3 regions of the Streptomyces sp. NPDC001536 genome follow, and region 2 is predicted to be linked to each of the others. Evidence: riboswitches for the same ligand, from Rfam matches in the RefSeq annotation. Region 2 holds a riboswitch; each other region holds the start of a gene.
What was found. A riboswitch is a leader RNA that binds a small molecule or an ion and turns the genes downstream of it on or off. The one in region 2 is predicted to bind cyclic di-AMP.
Positions count from the first base shown of each region.

Region 1: another riboswitch for cyclic di-AMP. It lies ahead of ACFY0U_RS38690 (transglycosylase SLT domain-containing protein); the one in region 2 lies ahead of ACFY0U_RS12780 (M23 family metallopeptidase).
Region 3: another riboswitch for cyclic di-AMP. It lies ahead of ACFY0U_RS32130 (C40 family peptidase); the one in region 2 lies ahead of ACFY0U_RS12780 (M23 family metallopeptidase).

Region 1 covers NZ_JBIAVQ010000019.1:55,045-62,421, reverse strand. Annotated here, with positions in the region: gene ACFY0U_RS38710 (CHRD domain-containing protein) at 1-501, opposite strand, end outside; gene ACFY0U_RS38705 (polyprenyl synthetase family protein) at 628-1,638, opposite strand; gene ACFY0U_RS38700 (peptide MFS transporter) at 1,867-3,348, shown strand; gene ACFY0U_RS38695 (CocE/NonD family hydrolase) at 3,376-5,373, shown strand; cyclic di-AMP (ydaO/yuaA leader) riboswitch at 5,628-5,824, shown strand; gene ACFY0U_RS38690 (transglycosylase SLT domain-containing protein) at 5,826-6,305, shown strand; gene ACFY0U_RS38685 (hypothetical protein) at 6,302-6,559, opposite strand; gene ACFY0U_RS38680 (HAD family hydrolase) at 6,556-7,377, opposite strand, start outside.
Region 2 covers NZ_JBIAVQ010000003.1:819,770-827,146, reverse strand. Annotated here, with positions in the region: gene ACFY0U_RS12780 (M23 family metallopeptidase) at 107-1,156, opposite strand; cyclic di-AMP (ydaO/yuaA leader) riboswitch at 1,168-1,325, opposite strand; gene ACFY0U_RS12775 (PP2C family protein-serine/threonine phosphatase) at 1,569-2,654, opposite strand; tRNA gene ACFY0U_RS12770 (tRNA-Met) at 2,762-2,835, opposite strand; gene ACFY0U_RS12765 (alginate lyase family protein) at 2,913-4,136, opposite strand; gene ACFY0U_RS12760 (dihydrofolate reductase family protein) at 4,218-5,333, opposite strand; gene ACFY0U_RS12755 (MarR family winged helix-turn-helix transcriptional regulator) at 5,402-5,914, shown strand; gene ribA (GTP cyclohydrolase II) at 6,022-6,663, shown strand; gene ACFY0U_RS12745 (MMPL family transporter) at 6,740-7,377, shown strand, end outside.
Region 3 covers NZ_JBIAVQ010000013.1:229,957-237,333, reverse strand. Annotated here, with positions in the region: gene ACFY0U_RS32160 (adenosylmethionine--8-amino-7-oxononanoate transaminase) at 1-1,198, opposite strand, end outside; gene bioB (biotin synthase BioB) at 1,191-2,417, opposite strand; gene ACFY0U_RS32150 (8-amino-7-oxononanoate synthase) at 2,565-3,692, shown strand; gene ACFY0U_RS32145 (DUF397 domain-containing protein) at 3,729-3,950, opposite strand; gene ACFY0U_RS32140 (helix-turn-helix domain-containing protein) at 3,960-4,829, opposite strand; gene ACFY0U_RS32135 (ATP-binding protein) at 5,042-5,500, shown strand; gene ACFY0U_RS32130 (C40 family peptidase) at 5,596-6,069, opposite strand; cyclic di-AMP (ydaO/yuaA leader) riboswitch at 6,073-6,284, opposite strand; gene ACFY0U_RS32125 (hypothetical protein) at 6,623-6,931, opposite strand; gene ACFY0U_RS32120 (ATP-dependent Clp protease proteolytic subunit) at 6,939-7,377, opposite strand, start outside.

The sequences.
Region 1 (7,377 bases), on a different contig from region 2:
GGGGTCGGACTTCAGGGCGTCGAGCAGCGCGCCGTCCTTCACCTTCACGGTGCCGGTGACGCTGTGCCCCTTGGCCTTCTCCAGCAGCTTGGTGAAGTCGACCTTGACGCCGCCGTTGGTGCCCTTGGCGCCCTGGTGGATGTGGAGCAGGGTGGGCTTGCCGGTGCCGCGCCAGGTCACGGCGACGGACACCTTGTCGCCCTTGACCTTGATGAACTCCAGTGCGGCGCCGTCCTTGTCGTTCACGGCGGGGCCGCCCTGGACGGGCACCTCGTTGGCGCCGCGGAGGCTGGCGGCGAGGATCGTGCCGCCGCTGCCGCCGAGAGCACCGCTCTGACTGACGATGCTCTCGCCGCCCGCGTGGCCCGCGTGGTCGGCGCGGTCACCTCCGGCGGCGAAGGCGGGAATCACCGCGGCGGCGACACCACCGGCGGCGGCCACCGCGACGGCGGTGACGGCGAGGCTCTTACGGCGCTTGGAGAACGTCGCTTTCATGCCCATGATTCTTTTGTCTCCCCGTATTGCAGCTGACGCCCCCTGCGTCAGCTTCTGGGCATGGATACGGAGCCGATCTCAGATTGGACTCAGTCCAGATAAGTGACGTGCGTCACATGCGCGCAGGGGTGATCAGCCCGCCCGGTGCACCACCGCGTCGCACATCTCCATGAGCGCGGCCTTCACATCACCCTCCGGCAGCGGAGCGAGCGCCGCCCGGGCCTCCTCGGCGAAGCGCACCGTGTCCCGCCGCGCCTGCTCCAGCGCGGGATGCGCGCGCAGGGCGGCCAGCGCCTCGGCGTGCCGCGCGTCGTCGGCCAGGTCGGAGTCCAGCAGCTCGCACAGCGCGATGTCCTCCGCGAGGCCCAGCCGCGCCGCCCGCTCCCGCAGTCGCAGCACCGGCATGGTCGGGATGCCCTCGCGCAGATCCGTCCCCGGGGTCTTCCCGGACTCGCGGGAGTCCGAGGCGATGTCCAGGACGTCGTCCGCGAGCTGGAAGGCGACGCCGAGGCGCTCGCCGTACTGCGTCAGCACGTCGACCACCGTCTCGTCGGCGCCCGACATCATCGCGCCGAACCGGCAGGACACCGCGACCAGCGAGCCGGTCTTGCCGCCCAGCACGTCCAGGTAGTGCTCGACCGGATCCCGGCCGTCCTGCGGCCCCGCGGTCTCCAGGATCTGGCCCGTGACCAACCGCTCGAACGCCTCGGCCTGCACCCGGACCGCCTCCGGACCGAGGTCGGCCAGGATGTGCGAGGCGCGGGCGAAGAGGAAGTCGCCGGTGAGGACCGCGACCGAGTTGCCCCAGCGGGTGTTCGCGCTGTCGACCCCGCGCCGCACGGACGCCTCGTCCATCACGTCGTCGTGGTACAGCGTCGCCAGGTGGGTCAGCTCCACGACCACGGCCGACGGCACCACTCCGGGGGCGTACGGGTCGCCGAACTGGGCAGTGAGCATCACGAGCAGCGGACGGAAGCGCTTGCCGCCCGCCCGTACGAGGTGCTGCGCGGCCTCGGTGATGAAGGGGACCTCGCTCTTGGTGGCTTCGAGCAAACCCTCCTCGACGGCCGCCAATCCGGCCTGGACATCGGCTTCCAGAGCCTGGTCCCGCACGCTCAGCCCGAACGGCCCGACGACGGTCACGAGGGGTCTCCTGTCTGCTGGTGTCTACTGGCGATTACACGGTTTGTCGATAGGTCGCTGCCATCACTCAAGTCAGCGTATCCGGTCACGTTTCGATCACCGCTGCCGCCCACCCGTGCAGCGCGGGCGGTATCGGATCACGACCGGTATGTTTTTGATCACCTGAAAAGAACGGATATCTGTCGATTTAGACGGAAGTAATAGAGGGTGTCTCGAACAACCGTTGACGTGGATCCCGGCAGCCAACCCCCGCCCGAGGACGACGCCGCCTTCTTCGGCCAGCCGAAAGGCCTGCTCACCCTCTCCGGTCTGGAGGTCTGGGAGCGTTTCTCGTTCCTGGGCATGCAGGCCATCCTCGTCCTGTACTTCGCCGACTCGGTCGCCAACGAGGGCATGGGCATGTCGGCCGGAACCGCCGCGTCCGTCTCCGCGGCCTACGGCACCCTCGTCTACCTCGTCTCGGTCGCCGGCGGCTGGCTCGCCGACCGGATGCTCGGCTCGTACCGCGCGGTGCTGTGGGGCGGCATCCTGATCGCCTGCGGGCACTACTCGATGGCCGTCCCGACCGCGACCATGACCTGGGTGGGCCTGGGGCTCATCAGCGCGGGCACCGGGCTGCTCAAGCCCAACGTGGCCACCATGGTCGGCAAGCTCTACCGCACCGAGGACGAGCGCCGGGACGCCGGGTTCGCGCTCTACTACATGGCGATCAACATCGGCGCCTTCGCGGGCCCGCTGATCACCGGCTGGCTCGGCGACCACAAGGGCTGGCACTGGGGTTTCTCGGCCGCCGCGATCGGGATGACCTTCGGTCTGATCCAGTACGTCATGGGCCGCCGTCACCTGGCCGGACGCAAGCACGCCGCCGAGTTCGCGCTCGCGCCGGACGCGATGCGCCGGGCGGTGCGGCTGATCGTCGTGGGCGTCGTCGCCGTGGCGGTGGTCGCCGCTCTCGCCGCCGCCGTCGGCTGGCTGACCATGGACCGCTTCGTCGACGTGCTCACCCTGATCTCGGTGATCGCCCCGGTCGTCTACTTCGCGGTGATGTTCCGCAGCCCGCGGGTCACGGCCGAGGAGCGCGGCCGCCTCAGGCCGTACATCGTCCTCTTCCTGGCCTCGACCGTCTTCAACTTCATCCTCTTCCAGGCCTACTCCACGATGATGCTGCTGGCCGCGTCGAACGCCGAGACGACGATCCTCGGCTTCGACTTCCCGGCCAGCTGGTACGCCTCCGCGCTCGGTGCCTTCGAGGTCGGTCTCGCGCCCTTCGTCGCCGCGCTGTGGGTCCGGATGGGCCACCGGCAGCCGCACGCCTCCAACAAGATCGCGATCGGGGTCGTGCTGGGCGGTCTGTCGTTCCTGCTGATGGTCCTGCCGACCAGCGGGCACAGCGGCGACGACTACCTGATGTCCGCCTGGTGGATCGTCGGCTCGTACTTCCTGCTGGGCCTCGGCGACATCCTCCTGGAGACCTCCGGCATGTCGGCCACCACCAAGCTCGCCCCGGTCGCCTTCTCCAGCCAGACCATGTCCCTCTGGTTCCTGTCCCTCGCCCTCGCCAACGGCATCCAGGCCCAGACGGTGAAGCTCTACGACGACGTCTCCAAGCCGGCCTACTTCGGCGTCAACGGCGCGATCGCGGTGGCCGCGGGCCTCGCGGTGATGGCCGCGGCACCGTGGCTGCGCCGCACGATGCACCCGGTCCACTGAACCGACGCAGCCACTGGGGTCACGCTCATGCACATCCGCACTTCCTTCCCCTACGAGACGACCCACGAGGACGTCCGCATCCCGCTGCCGGACGGGACCCGGCTGTACGCGCGCGTCTGGCGACCTCTCACCGACGAACGGGTACCCGCACTTCTCGAATACCTGCCGTACCGGCTGTCCGACTGGACCGCGCCCCGCGACTTCCAGCGCCACCCCTGGTACGCGGGCCACGGGTACGCCTCCGTGCGCGTGGACATCCGCGGGCACGGCAACAGCGAGGGCATGCCGACGGACGAGTACTCGGCGACCGAGCTGGCCGACGGGGTCGAGGTGGTCAACTGGCTGGCGGCACAGCCCTGGTGCAGCGGCAAGGTCGGCATGTTCGGCATCTCCTGGGGCGGCTTCAACTCCCTCCAGATCGCGGCCCTCGCGCCCGAGCCGCTCAAGGCGGTCGTCACGGTCTGCTCGACGGACGACCGCTATGACAACGACGTGCACTACATGGGAGGTTCCGTCCTCGCGGTCGACATGCACGCCTGGGCGGCGACCATGCTCGCCTTCGTGTCGCGTCCGCCGGACCCGCGGTACGCGGGCCCGGACTGGCGGGACATGTGGCTCAAGCGCCTGGAGCGGATCGAGCCGTTCCTGCACACCTGGCTGGCCCACCAGACCCGCGACGACTACTGGCGCCACGGCAGCGTCTGCGAGGACTACGGCGCCATCGACGCGGCGGTCCTGGCGGTGGGCGGCTGGCACGACCCGTACCGCGACACGGTCCTGCGGCTGGTCGAGCATCTGCCGGCCGATCGCGTACGAGGACTCATCGGCCCCTGGTCCCACCAGTACCCCGACCGCGGCCTGCCGCCAGGGCCGGCGATCGGCTTCCTCCAGGAGACCCTGCGCTGGTGGGACCACCATCTGAAGGGCGTGGACACCGGCGTCATGCGCGAGCCGCTGCTGCGGGCCTACGTCAGCGACTCGCATCCCCCGGCCACGGTGTACGAGACGCTCCCCGGCCGCTGGGTCGGTGAGCCGGCCTGGCCCTCACCGCACGTCACGACGGTCTCCTACGGCCTTCAGGGCGCCCCCGTGCTGGTGCGTTCCCCGCAGCACACGGGCGTGGACGCCGGGCGCTTCTTCCCCTTCGGGAACGACGCGGATCTGCCGCCGGACCAGCGGGAGGAGGACGCCCGCTCGGCCTGCTTCGAGTTCGCGGTGGGTGAGGAGACGTGGGTGCTGGGGCGGCCGCGGGTACGGCTGCGGCTGACCTCGGAGGTGCCGCGCGGGCAGGTCGTGGCCCGGCTCTGCGATGTGGCGCCGGACGGTTCGTCGACGCTGGTCACCCGGGGTGTGCTGAACCTTTCGGCGCGGCACGGGCGGGACCGGGCGGTGCCGTGGGAGCCGGGGGCCACCGAGGAGGTGGCGTTCGAGCTGAACGGCATCGGGCACGCCTTCCCGCCCGGGCACCGCATCCGGCTCGCCGTCTCCTCCGCGTACTGGCCGTGGATCTGGCCGCAGGCCGACTCCGCGGCGGGGTTCGCGCTGGAGCCGGCGGGGAGCTTCCTCGAACTTCCGGTGCGGTTCCGTGAGTCGGCGGGCGAGATCGCCTTCGAGGAGCCCGAGCAGTCCGCGCCGCTCGGCGTCAACTTCCCCGCCACGCTGGACGAACCGCGCCCCGAGCGGCTGGTCGTACGCGATGTCGCCAAGGGTGAGCGGCGCCTGGAGGTCGACCCCCGGTACGGCGGCACGCGCGTGTACCCGGACGGTCTGGAGTTCACCGAGGACGCGCTGGAGACGTACACGATCGACGAGACGGACCCGCTGTCGGCGCGCACCCGCTCGGACTGGTCGATCCGGCTGCACCGGCCGGAGCCGGCCTGGGACACGACGGTCCGGACGCGCTCGGAGATCACCTGTGACGGGGCGGAATTCTTCCTCGCCGTCAACGAGGTGGTCTGCACGGAGGGCGGCGAGGTGGTTTTCCACCGGACGTGGGAGAAGAGGATTCCGAGAACAGCCGGTTGAGGACAATTGCCCGATTTGCGGCCACATTTCATCTCCGTGACTTGAGTCACTGCCTCCTGTGAGCGGACTGTGTGATCACGTCCGCCGATCCGCCTTGCCCGAAACGCCAGTTGGCGATTGACGTCCGCAAAGGATCAAGCACCCCATACGCCTCAGACCAAGGTCAATGGGTGTGTTGTGTGAATCCGGTACTTGTTCCGGACATGTGCTCTCGCATACGTTCCCGGCCGGGCGGAACGCCGAATCCTGCCGCCGCCCGAAGACCGCTCACCTACGAGAACTCACGGCAGGAGCGGGGGAACCAGGTAAGTCGCCGAACCGTGCGTTCAGGACATAGTTCTGGACATAACGGACCGGCTTGGGGTGAAGTCGTGTCGCCGTACGGCGGCCCGGCCGGGCAGCTCCCGCCCGAACCCGACAGCTCACCTCGCAGGCGCCGGAGAGGAAACGTCATGCCTGCTGCCGCTCACCGTCGCACCAGAACGTCCCGTCTCGCCCGCAAGCTCGCCGTCGCCGGCACCGGTATCGCCGTGCTCGCGCTCCCGGTCATCGGCGCGACCAGCGCCTCCGCGGCCACCCCGACCGTGGCCACGGCCACCTCGCTGGGCTACTCCAACACCCTCGACGGCTGGATCCGGGCCTCGCTCCAGGTCATGGCCCAGAACGGCATCCCGGGGTCGTACGACGGCATCTACCGCAACATCATCCGCGAGTCCTCCGGCAACCCCTACGCCATCAACAACTGGGACTCCAACGCCGCCGCCGGCACCCCCTCCAAGGGCCTCCTCCAGGTCATCGACCCCACCTTCCAGGCGTACCACGTCTCGGGCACCTCCTGGGACCCGTACGACCCGGTCGCCAACATCACCGCGGCCTGCAACTACGCGGCGCAGCGGTACGGGTCGATCGACAACGTGTGGGGCGCGTACTAGGACGAGCGACCGCTGGGCGGCTCACCGAAGTCGCCCAGCTCGCCGATCAACCGTCGGCGGGCCGCTTCCAGTTGCTCGCCGTACGAGGCATCGAGGATCGACGAGAGCTGTGTCTCCAGCGACCCGCTGATGCGCAACAGCGGGGACCAGACGGCACGATCGTCGACGACCGCCGAGAACTCCCTGCGGTGCATGACCCGATCGAGCCAGTCGGACAGGACGAGTGCCTGGTCGTCCGTCAGGTCGATCTTCACCGGACCCCGTTCCCGAGCAGGTTTTCCTGGAACAGCCTCTCCAGGACGACCGCGATGCCGTCGTCCTCGTTCGACAACGTCACCTCGTCGGCTACCGCCTTGAGTTCGGGGTGGGCGTTGGCCATGGCTACGCCGTGGGAGGCCCAGTCGAACATGGGGATGTCGTTGGGCATGTCGCCGAAGGCGATGGTGTGTTCCGGGCCGAGGCCCAAGTGGTCGGCGGCGAGGGCGAGGCCCGTCGCCTTGGTGATGCCGCATGGCTGGAGTTCGACGGTGCCGGGGCCCGACATCGTCACCGTCGCGAGGGAACCGACGACTCCGCGGGCCGTTGCCGCCAACTCGTCGTCGGACAGGGCGGGGTGGCGGAGCAGGACCTTGCTGATGGGCTCGCACCACAGGTCGTCGCGGCGGTCGACCCGGACCGCGGGCAGGGTGGGGTGCGGCATCAGGTACCCCGGCTCGATGAGGGTGAGTCCGTCGACGCCGTCCTGGTCCACGGCGGCGTAGACCTGCCCGACCTCGGCCTCGATCTTGCCGAGCGCGGTCTCGGCCAGCTCCCGGTCCAGGGTGACCGACCACAGCAGACGGTCCGCGCCGGCGTCGTACACCTGCGCGCCCTGCCCGCACACCGCGAGCCCCGTACTGCCCAGGTCGTCGAGGAGCGGCCGCACTCTCGGGGCCGGCCGGCCGGTCACCACCAGATGCCGGGCCCCGGCCTCCGCCACCCGCGCGAGCGCGGCGAGCGAACGGTCGGAGAGTGTGTCGTCGCCCCGGAGCAGGGTTCCGTCCAGGTCAGTGGCGACGAGTGAATATGCGGT
Region 2 (7,377 bases):
CAAGCGGAGGCAAGAGTTCCGAAACAAGGGGACGCAAAAACCGGCGGCCCTGACGTCGGGGGGTGTGCGTCAGGGCCGCCGGTGGATCAGGAAGTTCCGCGAGACCTCAGGGGTTGAGGCCCTTGCTCCGCAGCCACGCCATCGGGTCGATCCCGGTGGACGCGCCACCCGGGTGGACCTCGAGGTGCAGATGCGCCCCCGTGACATTGCCGGTCGCGCCCACGCGCCCGATCACATCACCGGTGTTGACCTTCTGGCCCACGCTGACGCTGATCGACGACTGGTGGGCGAACCACACCTCCGTGCCGTCGTCGAGGGTGAGGACGGTCTTGTAGCCGTACGAACCGTCCCAGCCGGCCTGCGTGATGGTGCCGCTGTGGACCGCCTTGATGAGCGTGCCCGTGGGAGCGGCGAAGTCGAGACCCGTGTGGTAGCCGGAGGACCACAGGGAGCCGGCCTGCATGAAGGTCGAGGTGATCGTGTACGAGGAGGTCGGCAGCGTGAACTGCTTCGCCAACTCGGCCAGCCGCTTGGCCTCGGCGGCCTCCTCGGCCTCCGCCTCCGCCTTCTTCTTCGCCTCGGCGGCGTCGTCCGCGGCCTTCTTCAGCGCGGCGGCCTCGGCCTTCGCGGCCTCGTCGGCGAGGGCGGTCTGGGTGGCCAGCTGCGCCTTGTTGTCGACCTGCGTCTGCTGGCTCTCGGCCTGCGCCATGATCCGGTTGCGCAGCGTCTCGCCGGCGTCGGAGGTGGTGGCCTGGATCGTGTCCATGGTGGTCGTAGCGCCGGCCGTGGGGGCCGCGGCGAGGTCGCTGAGCGCGGTCGCCGAGCCCTGCGGCGCCTCGTCCGTGTCCGACACGAACGGGAGGTCGGGCATCGAGATGGAGACCGGCGGCTTGCCGGTGTTGGCGCTGGCCATGCCGGCCCCGCCGACGGCGGCTATGACACCGACGCCCAGGACGGTGGAGCTACGGGCGAATCCCCCGCTGCGCTGCTTGGCGACCCGGTGCTTGCCGCGCGCCGGTCGGATGGACTCCTCGGTGGGGTTCCACTCCTCGCGCGGGCCCTCGTCGTGGTGGTAGCTGCCGTAGCCGAAGACTTCGGTGGTGCTGCGCTGGCTCGGCACGTACGGGGCCTCGGGGGCAGGCCGGTTTGACGCCACGTGGGCGTGCTCCTTTCCTTCCTTCTCGCCTACCGGGTTAGCTGACGGGTTCGGAGCAGGAAGGTCTCCTACGCGCGTATACCGACCGTGAGTCCACGGCGGCATGCGCGCGATTCACCCCAGGGTGGTGGTTCCCCGGCTCCCTTGCGGGATTAAGCGCGTGAGCACGGAGCCGCCTCTTGTGACGGCTGGGACGACCGCGCTGCGTTATCGAACGTTAATAGACCCGGACCGTGGATTCCAAGCTGTTCCGCTTGATCATTAAGCTTTTTCCGCTGGACGTACGGGTCCATGAGCGGTGAAAAACGGGCGAGTTGACCTCGCTTCAGTAAACTCACAGGTATTGACTGTATGTCAGTTGTTATGCGGAGGGCGCTCAACCGATCACCCCACGTGATATTGCCCCCTGCGGTCACGGCCGTCGTACGGCGAGCAGCGCCATGTCGTCCGTCATGCCGCCCCCGGTGTGCCGGCGCACCTCCGCGGCGAGCGCGGACAGCAGCGCCCCGGGGAAACGGAAGGCGCGTCCCGCGAGCCGCGCCGCCGGATCGTAGAACTCCCCGTGCCGGTCCCGCGCCTCGGACAGCCCGTCGGTGTACAGCAACAGCGTGGCCCCGCCCGGGAAGACCGCCTCCTCCGTACGGTCGGGCCAGCTCCCCAGCTCGCCCATGCCCAGCGGCAACGCGGGCTCGGTGGCGGGCAGCGCCCGCACGGTGCCGTCGGAGCACAGCAGCAACGGCGGCGGATGGCCGCGGTTGAGGATCCGTACGACCCCGTCGCCGTGCGGCAGTTCGGCGAGTACGGCGGTGGTGAACCCCTCGATGACGTCGAGTCCCCCGCGCCGCGTGCCCTCGCGCGCCAGCGCCCGCTCCAGCCGCCGCGCGACCGCATCCAGCGTCGGCTCCTGCTCGGCGGCCTCCCGGAACGCCCCGATGAGGACGGCGACCGCTGCCACCGCCCCCATGCCCTTCCCGCGCACGTCCCCCACCACCAGCCGCACCCCGTGCGGGCTGTCCTGCACCGCGTACAGGTCCCCGCCGATGAAGGCGTCCTGCTGTGCCGCCTCGTACCGCACCGCGATGTCGAACCCGCCGATCCGGCCCTCGGGCTCGGGCAGCACCGCCCGCTGGACGGCCTCGGCGATCTGGCGCTGGGAGGCGAGCCGCTGGTCGCCGCGGCGCACCACACGGTTGAGGACGGCGGCCAGCACCGCGACGGTGGCGACAGTGAGGACCTCGGTGAGGGTGTCCGCGTCCATGCGGAAGCCGAACCGCACATGGACGGCGTAGGCGGCGGCCAGGGCCACCGCCCCGGTGACGACGGTGCCGAGCAGCGGATAGAGGGGCGCGGCGACCAGGGGGGCGGCGGTGAAGAAGGGGATCGCGGTGAAGTCCCGGGGGGTCAGGACGTCGTAGAGGACGCCACCGACGGTCAGCAGGGCGGGCAGTGACCACAAGAGGGCGGAGACACGCCGTCCCACCACCGCCCGCTGATCCACATCCCCAGGTTTCCCGGACCGGGAGCGGGGGGCGAGCGGTGTGGCCCGACCGGGGGAAACACTCAGGGCCGGAGTCCAGTGACTGGACTCCGGCCCTGAGCCGTGAGTAGCGGGGACAGGATTTGAACCTGCGACCTCTGGGTTATGAGCCCAGCGAGCTACCGAGCTGCTCCACCCCGCGTCGGTGAAACCAGCATACGTCATCCGCGGGACGCTCAGCACCACAGTTATGCGCGGCACCTCTGACCTGCGTTTTTCTCAGCTGCCAGGGTTGCCCGCGTGAGTCAGGGTCTCCCACGAGACGAACAGGTTGTCGGTACCGGCGGGCCGGGTCTCCTCGGCGAGCTTGTGGGCGGCCGGGACGGAGACGTCGAGCCGGCCCTCCAGGTGGTTGAGGGCGACCTCCAGGTCCGGGCCCATGGTGCGGACCACCTTCCCGCCGCACAGCCACACGGGCGCGGGTTCGCCGGACTGGTACCGGGCGTGGAGGGCCAGTGCCGCCTTCAGCCGGTCCTCGACCTCGCCGTACAGGTCGACGCCCTGGTGCCAGGCGGTCTCGGCGATGTGGGCGGTGGCGGCGATGGAGTAGCCGACGTGCTTGAAGTTGCGGCAGGTCTCCTGGGAGACGCCGTCCTTGTACGTCTTCTGCCCGAACCAGTACGTCGTCAGTTTCGTCGGCGTGTTCAGGCCGGACCCGGCCGGGGTGAGCGGCACCTGTCCGTCCTTCTCCAGGTAGAAGTAGGCGGGGACGCGCTCCCGGAAGCGCCGCAGCGCGTGGTCGAAGGCCTTGTGGTCGTCGAGGAAGACGGCGATGCCGATGGCCGCGTCGGTCATGACGAGGTCCCAGTTGCCGTTGTAGCCGGGGACCTTGCGGGTGACGGTCGGCAGATACGCGGTCCGCAGCATGGTCTCGAACCGTGCGACCCGCTCCTTCGGCCACCCCGCGCCCGCACTGTGCCGCACGATCTCCGCGGCCCGCGCCCAGGTCGCCCCGGCCCACCCGGTCTGGAGCCCGGCGTCCTCCTCGGTGTGCTCGCGCAGCTTCGCCGACCAGGCGTCCATGATCTCCCGCGCCTTGACGGCATGCTGCTGCTTGCCCGTGACACGGAAGAGGAGCGCCTGCGTGTACGCGGCGATCGCGTCCTCGCGCTCCTGGACACACCCGTGCGCGGGCCGGTCGGCCTGGTCCCCGCCGGGACAGTCCACGCTCGCGTACGGCTCGGCCCGGTACTTGTACGCCCCGTACTTGCTGTCCCTCATGTCGAGGTACGCCTTCAGCCACGGCTGCTTCCCCGCGGTGATCTTCTTCCGTACGGCGTCCAGCTGAGCGTCGCTCACCAGCACACCGGGGTGCGTGAACGCCGCGTCGGGGGGCAGCGCACGGGCCATGGTGCGGGTACCGGCGTCGGTGGTCGCACAGGCGGTGGCGAGCAGGGGGGCGAGCAGAAGCGCGACGGCGGCACGGAATCGGGCTGACCTCATGGTGGCAGCGTCACCCTCCGGGGAGCGGCGCGCAGGAAATGTTGGGCTGATCGGTCGGTCACCCGGTGGCCGGGGTGACGCTCACCCCGGCAGATGGAGGTTCGGCGCCTTCGCCCGCTCCTCGAACTCCGCCAGTACGACGACCTCGACACCCTCGCCCGCCAGCAGCCCGTTCCCGTCGGCGGAGGTCACGAACGTGTCCGGTTCCCGCCAGGCCGTCACCACCCGTCGCACCCCGGCGTCCAGGATCAGACGGGCGCAGGGGGCCGGGCGGGAGGCTCGGCGGGCGCACGGTTCCAGGCTGGAGTACACCGTCGCCGAGGCGAGACGGGGATCCGTCGCGTCGGTCTTCGCGAGCGCCGCCTCCTCCGCGTGGACGACGGGGTCGTCGCCCTCCCTGGAGTGCCCGCGCGCGAGTTCCGTGCCGTCGGCGGCGACCACGACCGCGCCCACGCTGAAGGCGGTCTCCGAGGGCGGGCACAGCGCGGCCAGTTCGCAGGCGAGGCGGAGCCAGTGGCGGTCGGCGGCGGGGACGCCGGGTGCGGTGGGCTCGTAGCGCATGAGGACGACGTCCTCGATCTGCCGGGACTCGACCAGGCGCAGGCGTCCGCCCTGGTAGGCGCCGGGGCCGAAGAGGCGGGGGGCGGCCGGGTCGCCGACGAAGAGGGGGGCCAGGACCAGCTGGAGCTCGTCGGCCAGGCCCTGCTGGAGGAGCTGGGTGTGGATCTTGCCGCCGCCCTCGACCATGAGGCGCGATACGCCCCGGGCCGACAGGTCCTCCAGGAGGCCGGGCCAGTCCAGGCCGGCGCCCAGGGAGACCACGTCGGCGGCCAGACCCGCGGCACGGGCCCGCTCCGCGCCCTTGTCCGTCGTATAGACGACCTTGTCGCCGCCCGTGTGCCAGAACTTCGCGTCGGGGTCCAGGTCGCCCGAGCCGCTGACCGTGACCTTGAGGGGGTACTCCGGCTTGCCCGCCGCCACGCGGGCCGCGCGCCGCTCGGGGGAGTTGACCAGCAGGCGCGGGTTGTCGGCGCGGATCGTGCCGGCGCCGACGAGGATCGCGTCGACCGAGGCGCGGACCTCGTCGACGCGGTCGAAGTCGGCGGGGCTGGAGAGGAGGAGGCGGTCGGGACCGGTGTCGTCGAGGTAGCCGTCGAGGGAGACGGCCGCGGAGAGGAGGACGTACGGGTGTGGCATGGGTGCGGTCCCTCTCACTGTGACGTGCACATCTTGGTTCAAGTTTGAAACAAACCTACACTGGCGGTATGACGACTCGCTGGCTCACGCCCAAGGAGCAACGCGCCTGGCGCGCGTACATCGCCGCGTCGCACCTTCTGGAGGACGCGATCGACCGGCAGCTCCAGCAGGACGCCGGCATGCCGCACCTCTACTACTCCATCCTGGCCAACCTCTCCGAGACACCGGAACGGCGGCTGCGGATGACGGAGCTCGCCGAGGGGCTGAAGATCACGCGGCCGCGGCTGACGTATGCCGTGACCCGGCTGGAGAAGGACGGGCTGGTGCGGCGGGAGAGCTGCCGCTGGGACAAGCGCGGGAGCATCGCGGTGCTGACCGACGAGGGCATGGCGGAGGTGGAGCGGGCGGCGCCGGGGCATGTCGAGACGGTCCGTGCCGCCGTCTTCGACCGGCTCACCGCGGAGCAGGTGGAGCAGCTGGAGGAGATCTCCCGGGCGATCGCGGACGGGCTCCAGGAGGACACCGGTGACGAGGTGCCGTGGCGTCGGCGCTCGTCGTCGCCGTGCTCCGGGTCCTCATGAGGCACCTCACAAACCCGTTGCTTCAAATTTAAAGCATGAGGTAGGGTCTCCCCTCGTAGACCTGCTTCAAATCTGAAGCAGATATGCCTGAGGACCGGAGTACCCGCATGACCGACATCCCCGCCGCAACCCAGCGCTCCCGTGTCCGCGTGCCGCTCCGCTTCGGGGACGGCTACCGCGTCGACTCCGAGCTGGTCACCTTCCACGGGCTGGTCGACGGCCAGGAGCACGTGGCGGTCGTCCTCGGCGACCCGGCCCCCGGCACCGTCCCGCTGGTCCGGCTGCACTCCGAGTGCCTCACCGGTGACGTCTTCGGCTCGGCCCGCTGCGACTGCGGCCCGCAGCTGCGCGAGGCGGTCGAGCGGATAGCCGAGCGCGGCGGCGTCCTGCTGTACCTGCGCCAGGAGGGCCGCGGCATCGGCCTCTACAACAAGCTCGACGCGTACGCCCTCCAGGACCAGGGCCTGGACACCTACGCCGCCAACACCGCGCTGGGCCTGCCCGAGGACGACCGCGACTACACGGCGGCCGCGCAGATGCTGAAGGCCCTGGGGATCGAGTCGCTGGACCTCCTGTCCAACAACCCCGACAAGGCGGGCCAGTTGCGCGAGCTCGGCATCGACGTCCACGACCGGGTGCCGACCGGTGTCTTCACCACCGCGCACAACGTCCGCTACCTGCGGGCGAAGGTCCTCCAGACCCAGCACACGCTGCCGCTGGGCGAGTTGACGGAGCTCAGCGCCGGCTGAGGGTGTAGCCCGCTCCACCACGGTCCGGGTGAGTGCTCCCTCGTGACGGGGAGCGGCCGACGGAATCGTCTTCCGCATGGCTACTCTCCTTTTTCACCTGGGCCGCGCGTCCTTCCGTTTCCGGTGGTTCGTCGTCCTGTTGTGGGTGGCGGTGCTGGGCGCCGCGGGCTTCGCCGCCTCCAAGGCGCCCACCCCCGCCGACGAGGGCTTCACGATGCCCGGCATCGAGTCCCAGAAGGCGTTCGACCTGATGGAGGAGCGTTTCCCGGGGGCCGCGGCCGACGGGGCGAGCGCCCGGATCGTGTTCATCGCGCCGAGCGGTGAGAAGGTCACCGCCGCCGGCAACAAGGCGGCCGTCGAGAGACTCGTCCACTCCTCCGCCGACGGCTCCCAGGTCGCCTCCGCCGTCGACCCGTTCCAGGCCAAGGCCGTCAGCGAGGACGGTACGACGGCGTACGCGACGGTCTCCTTCAGCGCCACCGCCGACGACCTCACCGACGCCTCCAAGAGCCACCTCGAATCCGCCATCGACCAGGCCCGGGACGCCGGGCTGACCGTCGAGGTCGGCGGTGACGCCCTGGCCACCAAGCCCTCGGCGGGCGGCGCGGCCGAGGTGATCGGCATCGCGATCGCGGCCGTGGTCCTGCTCATCACCTTCGGCTCGCTGGCCGCCGCCGGGCTCCCGCTGCTGACCGCGGTCATCGGCGTCGGCAT
Region 3 (7,377 bases), on a different contig from region 2:
AGACCAGGTCGCGGAACGGCCGCAGCCACACGCCCTCGCGCACCGCCGCCTCCGTGGCGGCCCTCATGTCCACCGGGTGGTCGAGCTGAACCACGCCGATCGCCCCGAGGACCCGTACGTCCCGCACACCCGGCAGCTCAAGGGCCGGCGCCAGACCCTCCCGCAGGCCCGCCTCGATCCGCTTGACCTCCGCGAGCCAGTCCTGGCCGAGCAGCAGCTCGATCGAGGCGCAGGCCACGGCTGCGGCGAGCGGATTGCCCATGAAGGTGGGGCCGTGCGCGAGCACCGGGACCTCGCCCCGCGAGATGCCGTCGGCCACCCTCGATGTGCACAGCGTCGCCGCCATCGTCAGATAGCCGCCGGTCAGCGCCTTGCCCACGCACATCACATCCGGCGTCACCGCCGCGTGCCCCGCCGCGAACAGCGCGCCCGTACGCCCGAAGCCGGTCGCGATCTCGTCGAACACCAGCAGCACGTCGTGCGCGTCGCACGCCTCCCGCAGCACCCGCAGATAGGCGGGGGAGTGGAACCGCATCCCGCCCGCGCCCTGCACCACGGGCTCCACGATCACCGCGGCCAGCTCGTCGGCGTGCCGCGCGATCGCCGAGCGCAGCTCCTCGGCGTACGACTCCTCGTACTCGGCCGGCGGAGGCCCCACGAACACCTGGCGCTGGAGCACGCCGGTCCACAGCTCGTGCATCCCGCCCTCGGGGTCGCACACCGACATCGGCTGCCAGGTGTCGCCGTGGTAGCCGCCGCGCCAGGTCAGCAGCCGCTGCTTGCCGGGGCGGCCCAGCGACCGCCAGTACTGCAGGCACATCTTCACCGCGACCTCGACCGACACCGACCCGGAGTCGGCGAGGAAGACATGCTCCAGACCGTCGGGCGACATGTCGACAAGGAGTTTCGCGAGCCGTACGGCGGGCTCATGGGTGAGCCCGCCGAACATCACATGGCTCATCCGCCCCAGCTGTTCGCGCGCGGCCTCGTTGAGCACCGGGTGGTTGTAGCCGTGGATGGCCGACCACCAGGACGACATCCCGTCCACGAGCTCGCCCGAGCCGTCGGCGAGGCGAAGCCGCACCCCGCTCGCCGACTCCACGACGAGCGGCTCGGCGCGGCCCGGCATCGGGCCGTACGGATGCCAGACATGCCGCCGGTCGAGCTCCAGCAGCTCGGACACGGGCAGCTCAGGCATTGGGCGCGAGGTCCGTTCCGGCACCACGACGGCGTACGGCGACCAGGTCCGTACGGGCCTCACTCGCCGCCGGCTCGCTCACGGCCGGCTCGGCCGCCGAGCCGCACACGGAGCCGCACCCGGCACTCTCATGGGAGCCGCACCCCGCGCCTTCGTGGGAGCCGCAGCCCGCGCTCTCGTGCGAGCCGCACCCGCCCCCGGCGGCGGCCACGTCCGCCCGGTGCTGCGGCAGCGTCACCTCGCCCGCGCCCTCCACCTCGAACCCGGCGTCCGCGATCATCTCCAGGTCGGCCTTGCCGGCCTGGCCCTCGCTGGTGAGGTAGTCGCCGAGGAAGATCGAGTTGGCCAGGTTCAGGGCGAGGGGCTGCATGCTGCGCAGATGGACCTCGCGGCCGCCCGCGATGCGCACCTCGACGTCCGGGCACACGAACCGGACCATGGCCAGGATGCGCAGACAGCGCTGCGGGGTGAGGTTCCACTCCTTGGCCAGCGGAGTGCCCTCGAAGGGGATCAGGAAGTTGACCGGCACCGAGTCCGGGTCCAGCTCGCGCAGCGAGAAGACCACGTCGATGAGGTCCTCGTCCGACTCACCCATACCGGCGATGAGACCCGAGCACGCCGACAGACCGGCCGCGTGCGCCTTCTGCACGGTGTCCACGCGGTCGGCGTAGGTGTGCGTGGTCGTGATCTCGCCGTACGTCGCCTCGGACGTGTTGAGGTTGTGGTTGTAGGCGTCGGCGCCCGCCTCGCGCAGCCGCTCGGCCTGGCCGTCGGAGAGCAGACCGAGGCAGGCGCACACCTCGACGCCTTCGTTCTGGTCCTTGATCGCCTTGATCGTGCCCGCGACCCGGTCCACGTCCCGGTCCGTCGGCCCGCGGCCGCTCGCCACCAGACAGACCCGCTTGGCACCGCCCGCGAGTCCGGCCGCGGCGGCCTTGGAGGCCTCGTCCGGTTTGAGCCACGTGTACTTCAGGATCCCGGCCGTCGAGCCGAGGCGCTGCGAGCAGTAGGAGCAGTCCTCGGGACACAAGCCGGACTTGAGGTTGACGAGGTAGTTCAGTTTCACCCGTCGGCCGAACCAGTGCCGGCGCACCTTCCCGGCCGCGGCCACCACATCGAGCAGGTCGTCGTCGGAGGTGGCGAGGACGGCGAGTGCTTCCTCGCGGGTCGGCAGCTCGCGCCGAAGCCCCTTGTCCACCAGCGTGTTCAGCAGGTCCATGAAAACTGATCCTGTCCTAAGGAGCCGTCTTGGGCCAAGGAGAGTTCGTACAACAGCGGCCATTCACTGTGTGGGTATTGCCACACAGTGGGTGGCTGCTCGTCCCACTAGTGTCTGTTCGCTGCCTACAAAACCCTCGGAGGACCCATGGCGTTCGGCTGGATCGACGAGCAGGCGCTGCTGCGCCGGCGCGCCGGACTCGTACGCACCCTGCGGCCCCGCCCCGCCGACTCCCCGCTCCTGGACCTGGCGAGCAACGACTACCTGGGTCTGGCCCGCCACCCCGAGGTCACCGAGGGCGCCGCGCGGGCCGCCCGGACCTGGGGCGGAGGCTCCACCGGATCTCGACTCGTCACCGGCACCACCGAGCTCCACAGTCAGCTGGAAGTCGAGCTGGCCGAATACTGCGGTTTCGAGGCGGCCCTCGTCTTCTCCTCCGGCTACGCGGCCAATCTCGCCGCGGTCACCGCGCTGGCCCCGCACGGCTCACTGATCGTCTCCGACGCCGGCAACCACGCCTCGCTGATCGACGGCTGCCGGCTGGCGCGCGCCACGACACAGGTCGTCGGCCACGCCGATCCCGAGGCCGTGCGCAAGGCGCTCCAGACGCACGGGGGCCCCGCGGTCGTCGTCTCCGACACCGTCTTCTCGGTGGACGGCGACGCCGCCCCCCTGGCCGCGCTCGCCGAGGCATGCCGGGAGCGTGGCGCGGGGCTGCTGGTCGACGACGCCCACGGCCTCGGCGTGCTCGGCGACGGCGGCCGCGGCGCCCCGCACGCGGCGGGACTCGCGGGCGCCGACGACGTCGTCGTGACGGTCACGCTGTCCAAGTCGCTCGGCAGCCAGGGCGGCGCCGTCCTCGGTCCCGCCCGGGTGATCGACCACCTGGTGAACGCGGCCCGGACCTTCATCTTCGACACCGGGCTCGCCCCCGCGGCGGCGGGAGCGGCCCTCGCGGCACTGCGGCTGCTGCGCCGCGAGCCCGCGCGCGCGTCGCGGGCCCGCGAGGTGGCCGCCGAACTGCACGCACGGCTGACCGCCGCGGGTCACGAGGCGGTACGCCCGGACGCCGCGGTCGTCTCCGTGCGCGCGCCGTCCCCGGAGGAGGCCGTGCAGTGGGCGGCGGACTGCCGTACCGCGGGTCTGGCCGTGGGCTGCTTCCGTCCCCCTTCCGTGCCCGACGGCATCTCACGGCTCAGGCTGACCGCCCGCGCGGACCTCTCCGAGGCGCAGATCGAACGCGCTGTACGTGTGATCGGTGAGACACGACCATGAGTCGGCGTGACACGGCCGTGCTCGGGGCGGAAGGGGTCAGAACGCGGCCGTGAACTCCGCCCAGCTCCCGGGGGAGAAGAGCAGCGCGGGTCCGGACGGGTTCTTGGAGTCGCGCACGGCGAGCAGTCCGGTCCCTGGACCGGTGCGCGGCCGAGCCGTCTCGACACAGTTGTTGGCGCCTGTGCTGTAGCTGCTGCGCAGCCACCGCACAGGGTGCAGATCGGTACTGGAAGGTACGTTCCGAGGCATTGCGGACATGGTGCCTCCTTACGCGCCGTCACCTATCCCGGCGATGTAATCCAACGAGTCCTCGGGCGAAAGGGCGTGGATCTGAAGGGCGTTGAAGGCCTCGCTATAGGCCTGGAGGTCTTCTTTCCGCTCGAGGTAGAGGCTACTCGTCAAGTGGTCGAGAACAACCACGTCCAGATCAGATGTGCTCGAAAATGAGAAGATTACGAAAGGCCCCGTGATGCCGATGTGGGCCCCCGCGGCGAACGGCAGCACCTGAATCCTGACCTGGGGCAGCCGGGCCGCCTCGATGAGCCGCCGCAGCTGTCGCGCCATGACGTCGGGCCCGCCGATGTCCCGGCGCAGCACCGCCTCGTCCAGCACCGCGCTCAGCCTCAGCGGCGGTTCGGCCCGCAGCACGTCCTGCCTGGCCAGCCGGACCTCCACCAGCGCGTCGAGCCGCTCGTCCGGCTCCGTGCCGAGCCCGTTCACCGCGGCCCGGGTCACCGCGCGCGCGTACTCCGGCGTCTGCAACAGCCCGGGCACCACGGAGGTCTCCAGCGTGCGCATCGCACTGGCCTGGGACTCCAGACTGATGAAGTCGCGATACGTCGGTGGCAGTACCCCGCGGTACTGGTGCCACCAGTGGTGCCGTCCGCCGCCCTCGTCGGAGCCCGCCAACACCAGGAGCAACTCCCGTAGTTGGGTATCGTGCACCGCGTAGGCGTCCAGCAGTAACCGCACGTCGGCCGGTTTCACCCCGCTGGCGCCGGTCTCGATCCGGCTCACCTTCGACTGGTGCCAGCCCACCAGCCGGGCCGCCTCACCACTGGTGAGCCCCGCACCGGTGCGCAACGCACGCAGTTCGGCGCCCAGTTTCCGGCGGCGTACCGCGGGACCGTGCTGCATGGGCTACTCCTTACTCCTTCCGAGCCGCCCAAATACGGTCTTCCGTCGGAGAGTTCACCGCTTCGAGCGACAGATATATGCATATCTTGGTGGATCGGCACCGTGACCGGCCGGGTAATGGCAGTCTGGCGATGAAGCACCAGTCCGGGACCGTACTCGAACCATCCGCTCCGTGTCGGACTGCGGTCCCGTGGGAAAGGGACGACGTCGCCATGGCAGACCATCTGGAAGCATCCGTCACTCTGCCGAGCGATCCCGCCTCGGTCTCCGCGGCCCGCACGTACGTCATCGGCACCCTGGCGGAATGGGGTCTGCCGGCGGACACGGAAGCGGCCGAGACGATCCGGCTCATCGTCTCCGAACTCGCCACCAACGCCGTACAGCACACCTTCGGACAGTCACCCACCTTCACGGTGGACATCCAGCTCGACCGTGACGAACAACTGCGCATCGGGGTCACCGACAGTCATCCGCGATTCCCCAAACGGCTGCCGGCCGCCGTCCAGCAGGACAACGGCCGCGGCATGGTCATCATCCGCTGGCTGACCGCGGAGTGCGGCGGCAAGCTGAGAGTCCGGCCCACCCGCGAGGGCGGCAAGACCGTCTCCATCGAACTCCCGTGGACGGTACCGGCGGAGCCGCTCTCCGCGGCGGGGCAGCAGGAGCCGTAGAGAGGCGCCTCCGAGAACGGAGGCGCCTCTCAGGGCGTCACGGCCGGCTGCGAGGGTGACGGCGGGTCAGGTCGCCGACATCCCCGCGGGGTGGGTCACTTGACCCGGCCGTACCAGACGCTCTTGGTCCAGATCTTCTGCAGCTTCACGACCTCCCCGCTCTTCGGGGAGTGCCAGATCTTCCCCTTCCCGGCATAGATGCCGACGTGGTACACGCTGGAGCCGGAGTGGAAGAACACGAGGTCTCCGGCCTTGCGGTTCCCCGCGGAGATATGGCGGGTCTTGTTGTACTGCTGGGCCGCCGTACGAGGCAGGCTTTTGCCGGCCTTCTTGAACGAGTAGAGCGTGAGCCCTGAGCAGTCGAACCGGTGCGGCCCCGCGGCGCCCCACTTGTAAGGGGAGCCCTTTTTGGAGGCAGCGACCTGAAGTGCCTTCGTCGCCGGTGTCGCGGCCTCGGCGTCGGATGCGACGCCCGGGACCACGAGAGAGCCGCCCACTGCGGCGATGGTGAGAGCCGAGGCCGTACCGGCCCGGGCCATGAGCGACGGGACACGATTGAGCGCAGACATGCGCAACCCTTCGTCAGCCGCCTGTGAAGGATGACCTGTCGGATTCGGGCTGGCGAAGTTGCCCGGCCGCATACTGCGGCTTCACCCCAAGGGCTGCTCGGGACGGCTGTTGACAGCCGTTCCGGCGACCCGTCGTGCTTGGGTCCTCCACTCCTGCCGATCCACTCCTGTCGACCGGTCATCCGTGCGGCGGCAGGACTCGGCGTCCGCCCGGATCGCCCCGCCGTTGTGGCGGGGTCTTGTCGTCAGACAGGGATCTTCACGTACTCCACGCCGAAAAACCCAATGGAATCGGGGATTTGTGGTGTTACTCACCACTCACCCGTTCGGGTGGACACTCGACTGTTCGAGGGAGCGTCGACAGGGTCGAGGACCCTCGGACCAGCGACGGAGGTACTCATTCCGGAGTCGGGCTACGCGCGTTGCGCAACCTCGACGGCCCTGTCAAAGGAGGGGCGTCTACTCCAAACGGGGGTACACCGTTTGGTGCGTTTCAACGCCGGTCCGGACGCCTCGCCACGCGGTCGGGCGCGCCGGGCCGGTCGCCGTCACGTCAACTGTCGGAGTGCGGCGGCACCGTGACCCGGGCCGTGCGCCGCTCGCCGTCGAGCACCCGCAGCGCCCGCGCCAGGGTCATGGCGTGCACCTCGGTCTCGTCGCGCTGATGCATGGTCGCCAGCGCGTCGCGCAGCTCGGCCGCCTTCGCCACCAGCGCCTGGGCGGCCCGCAGTCCGCGGTAGGTGTCACCGTGGTGCGCCGGGTTGATACGGCCGAGCAGGTCGACCACCTCGAGATAACGGTCGATCAGTTCGCCCTCGGCGCGCGTCAGAGCGGGCAGCGGAGGCAGCTCCGGTGGCAGCATCGCCCGCTCACCGGGCGCCGGGCGCGGTGCGCGAGGCCTTGCGGCTGGGGACGATCCGGTCCACCAGGCCGTACTCCACGGCTTCTTGGGCGTCCAGGATCTTGTCCCGCTCGATGTCCGCGGTGACTTGCTCGTGGGTGCGCCCGGTGTGACGTACGAGCATCTCCTCCAGGCGGAACCGGACGCGCGCCAACTCCTCGGCCTGAATGGCCAGATCGCTGGCCTGTCCCTCCACCGGCTGGGGCAGGGACGGCTGGTGGATCACCACGCGCGCGCCGGGCAGCGCGAACCGCTTGCCCGGGGTCCCCGCCGCCAGCAGCACCGCGGCGGACGAGCCGGCCTGTCCCAGGCAGATCGTCTCCACGTCACAGCTGACGAACCGCATCGTGTCGTAGATCGCCGACATCGCGCTGAAGGAGCCGCCGGGGGAGTTGATGTAGAGGGAG